Regions from separate parts of the Staphylococcus sp. 510 genome, predicted to be linked through region 1. Evidence: predicted binding sites of a transcription regulator. Region 1 holds the regulator's gene; the other holds the start of a gene.
The links. Region 1 encodes NrdR, which represses ribonucleotide reductase genes. Its sites were predicted from a motif close to AACACNATATATNGTGTT; they were not measured.
Positions count from the first base shown of each region.

Region 1 (4,837 bases):
CAGTTGAATGACGCAATACTTCCAATGCTTCATCACTGCCTGGTGTAACAATTTCAATCTCACCATCTTCTTCTAACGGTCGTGTTAAATCTACCATTTGTCCATTAAATTTACCTGCTACAGCTTTTTTTCGTAGACCTGGACTGATTGATTGAGCTATATCTTCAGTAGTAGTGCCTTTATCAAATGCCTTTGAATTACCATCTGGAAATTGAATATTAATTTGATCCATACTATAACCTCCTAAATTATAAAAAATCATATCGTTGACTTATTGAAATAAATCAATGTAAAACTATAGAGAAAATAAAAAAATCCCATCCCTAAATCAGGGACGAGATTGTCGTGGTACCACCCTAGTTAAGCGTTAAAACAATACTCGATTAAAAACGAGCAATTTTAACGTCTTCTCTACATAAGATAACGGTCTTGAGCCGAGTATTCATTACAAATACCATGCATTAAAGTAGTAATAATTTAATTTATTAGCCATATTCTCATCAAACAACGGCTTTCTGTGTAACAGTGATTAAATTATCATGTCTTCAACAGTTTCAACGATTTAGATTTGATTCTATTATACAACATTTTATGAAAATATCAATTGTTTCTAAAGTTTTCACCTTTTAAGAAATAAGGTGTGGATAACGTCTTAATACGTTCAATAATTCGAGCTGCTTTCGTTTTTTCTGAACCCTCACGTGTCATTGATAAATGGTGTTCTAATTCATCATAACTTAAATTAGAAGTAAAGAAAGTGGGTAATTCATGAACCATTCTATAATGCAATAATGGGCCAATAACTTCATCTCTAACCCATGGCGTTACTTCTTCTGCACCAATATCATCTAGCATTAAAATGTTAGCTTCTCGAATTCTTTGTAATTTTCTTTCGTAACTCCCGTCCTTGAAACCACCTTTTAATGTGCGAATGTATTCGGGAAGATAAACTATAGTAGATGGCACTTTTTTAGCTTTGAGTTGATTTGCTATGGCACCTAAAATAAATGACTTTCCAGTGCCAAAAGGTCCATACAGATATAGCCCTTTGACATTCTCACCATTTATTAACTTTTTGCATATATCATTAACTTGCATTGCAATATCCAATCGATTACGTCCAGTTGTATAAATATCTTTAATCTTTGCATTTAAAGTATCTCTCTGCATATGATGTGATGTAATCAATTGAGAATTAAGTCTTTCTTCATCATATTTCACTTTACATGGGCATGGCAAATAGCGGATTTTAATACGTTCATTTTCGATATATAATTCTGGTATATGGCCTTTAACAAAATTAGGACATTCATTATAATGATGCCCATCATAGTGCTTTTGTTGATCTTTATATTCTTGTAGAACGTTTAAATCTTCATCAATCATGGCATTAGTTAATTCTGATTGATGTTCATTTAAAAATTGCTTAACATCAGGATCATTAACAACCTGCTGACGTATTTTAGCAATTCTCTTTTCGAAATCTTTATTTGAACCTACAATATTCTTAAAGCTTTCCATCTAATCCTCCTCCCAATCTTTATTTAATTGTTCTAAGAATGCTTGTCTATCCTTTTCAAATTGTTCATCCTTTTCATCTTTTGAAAGTTCTGTAGCATTCGGATTATCTCTTTCTTCTAACCATTTAGGTGTTTTCTCTCTAGAAACCAATTTACTTTTACGATTATAACCTTGATAAGGTTGCGATTTATTCTCATAAGATGGTTTAGGTTGATTAACTTTCAAGGCATATTCATAAGCTTGTTTAGCCGTAGTAATCCCTTTCTTCTTCCAATTCGAAGCAATTTCAAAAATATATGATTTTGGTAATTTCATATCTTCTTTGAGCATAACAAATTGTAATAAGATGTTAATAACCCCAAAGTTCATTTTTTCTCTATGAATTAATTCTTCAATCATATTCTTTTGAGACAATGTTGGTTCTGATTCAGACCATGAGGCTAACATATCAATTGGACTCGTCTGTTCTAACAATTGAAGCCATTGTTCCGTATCATTTTCAGGATTAGGGTTTTCATTAGATTGGTTCGAATTTTCACTTTGTTTAATGCTTTTATTCAATTCTAATTTAGGTAATTGGTTTTCATGTTCTATTAAATAATATGAACGCGCTTGTTTACGCATCTCTTCAAAAGATAATTGTTGAGCACTAGTAATTGAATTCAATATAATATGTTTCATCGCGTCAGCCGTTAAACCATATAAAGTTGCAAGTTGAATAATAAGACTTTTAGCGTCTTTTGTCACGATTTCATTTGAAATGAAGTGGTTATGTAACATCTGTTTCAACATATCAAAATCAAAAGATTCATTAGACAAATCAAGTCCTTGATACTCACTCGCTTTAGGTATATCTTGTGTGTCGATATCTAATATTCTATTGGGTACTTTAAAGACATCTGTAAACTTTCTCGTTGTTTGTTGATACTGCGTTAAATCTCTAAAAGTTTGTTCAAAATGTTTCTTTAGTACTTGGTATCTTTTTTTATCAACTTCACTATATAAAAATACAGATAACATAGGGTCATTGAAAAATTGGGATGGTGACGGCGGCTGAATCAATTGATATATAAAATGTGTTTGTTGCTCATCATGTTTAACAAATGATTTCATTAAACCAATTGCTTCTAACAAATCCATTTGATTTCTAAAGTCGATTAAATTTTCTTTAAGTTCATTCATAATGACATAATGGGTTAATGGTTGTTCAATATCATTGGAAAATTGATGCATAAAATGATATAAACCAATTGCTTGAGGCCCAATTAAAGGTGTAAACAGACGGTTTAATATTTCAAGATGTTGTGAGTTTAAATAAAAATCTTGTATCACTTCAAAACTATCTTGTGGTCTTAACCCTAATTCAAAGGAATTTAACCCCATTTATAAATCACTCCGTTTATTATCATTAAGAATACCTTGCATTGAGGCCAACAGTTGATCAATATCTTTAAACTCTTTATATACAGAAGCAAAGCGAACATAAGAAACTTGATCAACATGCATTAATAAGTTCATTACATGTTCTCCGATTTCTCTAGATGAAATCTCAGTATGACCCTCATCTCTTAATTGCCACTCCACTTTATTTGTTATATCTTCTAGTTGTTGGTATCTCACTGGACGTTTTTCACATGACCTAACTAATCCATTCAAGATTTTTTCTCTTAAAAATTGTTCTCTCGTTCCATCTTTCTTCACTACTATTAATGGACTCACTTCAATATGTTCAAATGTTGTAAATCTTGTACCACAATTTTCACATTCTCTTCTTCGACGAATCGCGTTTGCATCTTCTGCATGACGTGAATCTACTACTCTCGAATGCGTTGAATTACATTTTGGGCATTTCATGATTGTCACCCTTTTCTATTTAGATTATGCTCAATTATACTATAAATTCGCACGTTACAAAAGAAAGCACCTTTTAAATTATATGACTAAAAGTGTAAACTATTTTATATCATTAAATATAACAACCTAAATAAAAAATGTGACATTTTCAAAAATGATGTTAAATTTAAATTTTTCTCTATTTAATTTATGATAAATTTGATACCCCCACTTTATAAGAACAAAAAAACTGCCAATGTAACCTTTAGCATTAAAGGTTACATTGGCAGTCGCTAAAAAATGATTTTTATACAGCTTCTACTGCTTTATGAGATTCTATCAATTTACCAATTTGTTCTGCTACTTCAACAACTCTGTTTGAATATCCCCATTCATTATCATACCAAGCGATAACTTTAACTTTTTTATCACCCATAACCATTGTAGATTGTGCATCAATTACTGCAGAATTTGGATTTGTATTAAAATCTACTGAAACAAGTGGTTCGCTTTCTACATCCAATACACCATCTAAATTTGCATTTTTGAATGCATCATTAATTTGTTCTACTGTTACATTTTGTTCTAAATCTACAACTAAATCTACAAGTGAAACATTCTTAGTTGGTACTCTTAGTGCCATTCCATGTAATTTACCTTCTACTTCAGGTAGTACCTCTTTTAATGCTTTCGCAGCGCCTGTAGATGTCGGAATTATACTTTCATTACATGAACGTGCTCTACGTAAATCTTTATGTGGGTTATCAATATTCTTTTGGTCATTAGTAATTGCGTGTACTGTAGTCATCAGACCATTCACAATACCAAATTCATCATTTAATACTTTAGCAACCGGCCCAATACAGTTAGTTGTGCATGATGCATTACTGAAAATATCGTATTCATTAACATCTAGCTTTTCATCATTGACACCTTTCACAATCATTTGAACATGACCACCTTTAGATGGGCCTGTTAATAATACTTTTTTTGCACCAGCATTAATATGTGCAATAGCTTTATCACCATGATTGAATTTACCAGTTGCTTCGATGACAACATCTATATCAAGTTCTTTCCAAGGTAAGTTTTCTGGATTTCTATCTGAAACTAATTTGATATCTTGATTTTTATAACGAATGCCATTTTCAGTAGCTTCTACTTTTTCGTCGAACTTACCATGCGTTGTATCATAATTGATAAGATGTGCAATTGTTTCTGGAGGGTAACTTGCATTAATTGCTTTTACGCTTAAGTTTTCATTTTTTAAAGCAATTCTTAATACCATTCTACCTATTCTACCCATACCGTTAATTGCTATATTCGTTGTCATTTAAAGCACCCCTTGACCATTTATTTATATGTTATACTTTATGGCATTAGTATAACATAATAAATTATTTTTGAAAGCGTTTACCAAAACTTTACAAACGCAAATTATAATCAATCATAATAAGATTTAGTTATTAAATGATATCGAATT
Region 1 covers NZ_JBXVVK010000001.1:397,590-402,426, forward strand. Annotated here, with positions in the region: gene thrS (threonine--tRNA ligase) at 1-232, opposite strand, end outside; partial or broken gene AC2D8K_RS01875 (hypothetical protein) at 412-508, opposite strand; gene dnaI (primosomal protein DnaI) at 601-1,521, opposite strand; gene dnaB (replicative helicase loading/DNA remodeling protein DnaB) at 1,522-2,904, opposite strand; gene nrdR (transcriptional regulator NrdR) at 2,905-3,375, opposite strand; gene gap (type I glyceraldehyde-3-phosphate dehydrogenase) at 3,662-4,687, opposite strand.

Region 2 (4,837 bases), on a different contig from region 1:
CCAGTAGCTTGCAACGTGCCACCTGCAATACCTATTGAAAGAATAATTAACACAGCTGTGACAGGTGCCGAACCAGGTGGTAATTGAAAGCCAAAAATCATAATCAGTTGCGCTACAATGGCAAATATGCCACAACCAAGTGCTCCGGCTGTTCTTAAACCTAGTAACACCGCTAAAATCATAATCATAATTTCTATTATAAACAGTAGCAATTTAGGAACTCCTAACTCTCTTATGATGTTAATTTTTAGTAACATTGATATTTTATCACTTAAACATGTGATAAGTATATATTTTCATATTTGATTACAAAATCAAAAGTATTATTTCATCAATCAAAACGAGTCTTTAAGACTGATATATCTAGTATTTCAACATCGTCAAAAATTGTTAACAATTATAAATTAGATTTACATCAAAAAAATATATGAGCAACACTACACATTGTAGTTATTGCCCATATGATTCATTGTCTTATTATTGTTGTGTTTTACGTGCTTGTCGACGTTTTTTATAAATCGTTTCTTCAATAATGGAACCTACGATAAGACCAATGGCAATCATCCATTTACCTATTAATAACCACATACTGTCTCACCTTCTCTATATTGAATCTTTACTCTTATAATTACATTTCTCTTTTATATCGATTTATAACATGATTAAAAACTGTGACTCGTCGATGGACCACTGTAAATGTATTCACACAATTGGTGTCGTTGTAATGATGTATTGACATCAATCACTCTTTGATTTAAAGAACCTTTGTAAGGTAGATTAGGACGATATAACTGAGTGATAAACATGCCATCAACTAACACATCTACATATTCTAATAATTCAAAACGTAGCCCCTTATCTTGTGAAAGATATTCATATTGAAACCCAGTCCAAATCCATATTGTTTTGGTCTGTCCAAATCTTTGTCGAAATGCTTGCACGAGTCTCAATGTCACATCTAAATTACAAAAGGGTTCGCCTCCTAAAATACTTAAGCCACTAATATAACCCGGTTCACAATATGAGAGAATCTCTTGTAATATTTTTTCTGTAAATGGTTCACCATATTTAAAATGTTGTGCCGCTTTGTTATAGCAATCTAGACATTGGAATGGACATCCCGAAACATACACACTACACCGTACACCCTCACCGTCTACAAAGCTATGTGTTTCAATTTTGGCTATATATCCCTGTCCATGTTCTATTCCTAATATAGATGTCATGATTAAGATTCCTTCATATGTTTCACACGAGCACACATTTCTTTATGACGTCCTTCAATCACAGGTCGTTGTACTGGATTACCTAAATAACCGCATGTCCGTTTAACAACATCGACCGTTTCAGGGTTATCATTACCACATTCAGGACATTGATAGCCTTGTGGTGTTGATTTAAAATCTCCATCAAATCCACATTCATAACAGTGATCTATTGGAATATTAGTACCTAAATATCCTACCTTATCATAAGCATAATCCCATACCGCTTCTAGTGCTTTAATATTATGATTTAATTTAGGATACTCACAATAATGGATAAAGCCACCACTCGCATAATAGGGATAATCTTTTTCAAAATCTAATTTTTCAAATGGCGTAATATCTTTTCTTACATCATAATTAAATGAATTTTGATAATAACCTTTACTTGTAATATCTGGAATATCTCCAAATCGTTCTTGATCTAAACGGCAAAAGCGATCAGTCAGTGACTCACTAGGTGTACTGTATATACTGAACCAAATGTCATATTGTTTTGTCCATTGCTTTTGAAGACGTTGCATTTCTTTTAATATTTCAATTGTAAATGCTTTGGCTTCATCATTATGTTCCCAATTAGGACCATAAAAGACTGTAGCAGTTTCATATAATCCGATGTATCCCATGGAAATCGTAGCTCTTTTATTCTTAAATAGCGCCATTACGTCTTCATGATCATCGAGTTTATATTTAAACGCACCGCTTTTATATAAGATAGGTGCATTATTAACTGTCGCTTCTTTTAATCGCTCTATTCTATATACTAAAGCATCGTGCATCAACGTCATTTTGTGATAAAAATTTTTCCAAAACGTTGTCATGTCACCTTGTGATTCAAGCGCGATTCTTGGTAAATTGAGAGTGACAACACCTAAATTGCAACGGCCATTATTTTCACCTTGTTCATTACGCCAACTTGGTAAAAAAGATCGACATCCCATCGGCGCTTTAAAATCGCCTAATAGTTCAACGATTTTGTCGTAATTTAATATATCAGGATACATACGTTTTGTTGAACATTCTAACGCAAGTTGTTTGATGTCATAATTAGGATCATCTTTTTTCAAATTAATACCATCTTTAATTGAAAATACTAATTTAGGGAAAATGGCAGTGACACGATCTTTACCTAACCCTTTAATTCTCGTGTTCAATATCGCCTGTTGTATTTTACGGCTTAATGTATCTGTTCCTAAACCAAAGCCTAATGTAACAAATGGTGTTTGACCATTCGAGGTATATAATGTATTAATCTCATACTCCAAACTTTCAATGGCGTCATTAATATCTTTAGTAACTTGTTGCTCTACATATGTTTCTAGCTGCTCAGCTTTAACATAGGCCTGTGCTACTTCACGATGATGTCGTTCATTATGTTGTGCATACTCACTCAACAATTCATCTACACGATCCACTGTACATCCGCCGTATTGACTACTAGAGACATTAGCAATGATTTGCACAAGTTGTGCTGACGCTGTCTGAATAGATTTTGGGGAGGTTACATTGGCATTACCTATTTCAAAGCCATTTTTCAACATACTTTTTGCATCAATTAAGCAACAATTTGTTAATGGTTGGAATGGATGATAATCTAAATCATGAAAGTGAATGTCACCATTTTGATGCGCCTCAGCAATATGTTTAGGCAATAAATAATTTAAAGCATATGATTTTGAAACAATACCTGCCGTTAAATCACGCATAGTCGAAAAGGTATTGCTATCTTTATTAGCATTCTCATTTACGATAGTTGGATCCTTCTCAATCAATCCAGTCAATGATTGTTCTAGTTGATTCATCTTACCACTCTTTTCTATATATATATAGTGTTTATTTAAAATTTAAAACACAACATATAGTATTACAATGTATAATCGATGACTTAACTAAACTGTCATAAGTTTATTACTAATTCATGAACAACTATAAAAATAATCATTCAATTTTTGAAATCATTGTTTTGAAAATTGAAGTATGTCAAATAATAATAAAACCCCATGGATGCACGAATTTAATAGCATGACAAATATGTCATACACATTAAAAATTTAATCCAAAACAAAAAAAGAACTCGAAATAATATTAAATATTATTTCGAGTTCGCATTTAAACATATATCATTATGAAATGTAGTTGTATGAACCAGCTTGGCTAGCTGAAATTGTACGAGTTGAAACGTTACCTGGTCCACCATTATAGTTCATTTCTGAAACTTTGATTGAACCATCACTATTTACATTTTCAACATAGGCAACGTGACCAAATGCACCTTGTGATGTTTGCATAATTGCACCTTGTTTAGGTGAATTACTTACATTATAACCATCTTGTGCTGCTGCGTTTGCCCAGTTACTTGCGTTACCCCAATTAGAACCAATTTTACCGCCAACTTTGTCATATACATAATAAGTACATTGACCAGCAGTATACGCATTTGAACCAGAACCTGATTGTCCAGAAAATGCAGTTGAGTTATTTGAAGATGGCGCATTTTGTGTAGTCACTTTGATGTTTTTATCTGATGTTGAATAATCAGCACCTAATCCGCCACCTTGATTATTGGTATTGTCAGTTGTGTAAGATTGTGTATTTTGATTATTGTTTGTAGCGTTATTTGAATTGTAGTTTTGAGTAGCTTGGTTACCATATGAATAACTATTGTTATTGCCTTGTTGTTGGCTAGGACTCCAATTACCTTTCCAATCATAGTGGTAGTTACCTTGTTGATCAATCGTATATGTGTATTCATATGAATAAGGGTCATTAGGATTATATCCGTTATTGTTTTCTGCTGCATCTGCATCATGTTGCATTAAACCAAATGTTGCGAAACCTGCTGTTGCAATTGTAGCTGTAGCGATTTTTTTCATTTTAAATATCCTCCTAAGAATGATAAAGCTTTTTTTGTTTACTATCTCGTGGCTACCTTCAATTTTCTATAAACATATAAGTTTTTTCTTCGTTAAATAACGACAAGACACACTCTAACAAACAAACAAGATTTTGTGGGCAATGTTAAGATTTTGTAAATGAATCATAATAATTCAACATTTTTTGTAAAATTGTTGGGTTATCATTGTAATGGGTTTCAAAAGGGTAGCTATGCAACTTAATCATTTTGTTCATATTAATTATTACTACGTATGTAATTTATCTGACAATTTTTAGCATAAAAAAACTAAGATTATTGCATTTCATTCCCACAATAATCTTAGTTCATCTCACTTTCCTTTATTTGCTTTTGTTTAAATAATTCAACATTACTTGTTGATACATATCTGTATAGTCTAAATATCTTGATTTATAAACATATTCATCTGTTTTGTGTGCCATAGTCATATGACCTGGGCCAATAATAGCTAAATCAAAGTCTTCATCTTTATCTACTAATAATTCTGCTGCATCAGTCGCCCCAACTAAACCAGATACTTTAAATTCATTATTATAATCTAAAAAGCTTTGTACTAACGTGTTATCTTTTTGAGAATATACGGTTTGATGATCGACAGTCACTTCTAAAGAAAGTCTGTCACTATCAACCTCTTCTATCGTATCTTTAAATAATTTTT
Region 2 covers NZ_JBXVVK010000002.1:198,873-203,709, reverse strand. Annotated here, with positions in the region: gene AC2D8K_RS02875 (anaerobic C4-dicarboxylate transporter family protein) at 1-212, opposite strand, end outside; gene nrdG (anaerobic ribonucleoside-triphosphate reductase activating protein) at 663-1,226, opposite strand; gene nrdD (anaerobic ribonucleoside-triphosphate reductase) at 1,229-3,067, opposite strand; gene AC2D8K_RS02860 (CHAP domain-containing protein) at 3,389-4,138, opposite strand; gene AC2D8K_RS02855 (ArgE/DapE family deacylase) at 4,500-4,837, opposite strand, start outside.
Region 2: nrdD (anaerobic ribonucleoside-triphosphate reductase) is a predicted target of NrdR. The motif match lies at 3,114-3,131, and genes of this name have one in related genera.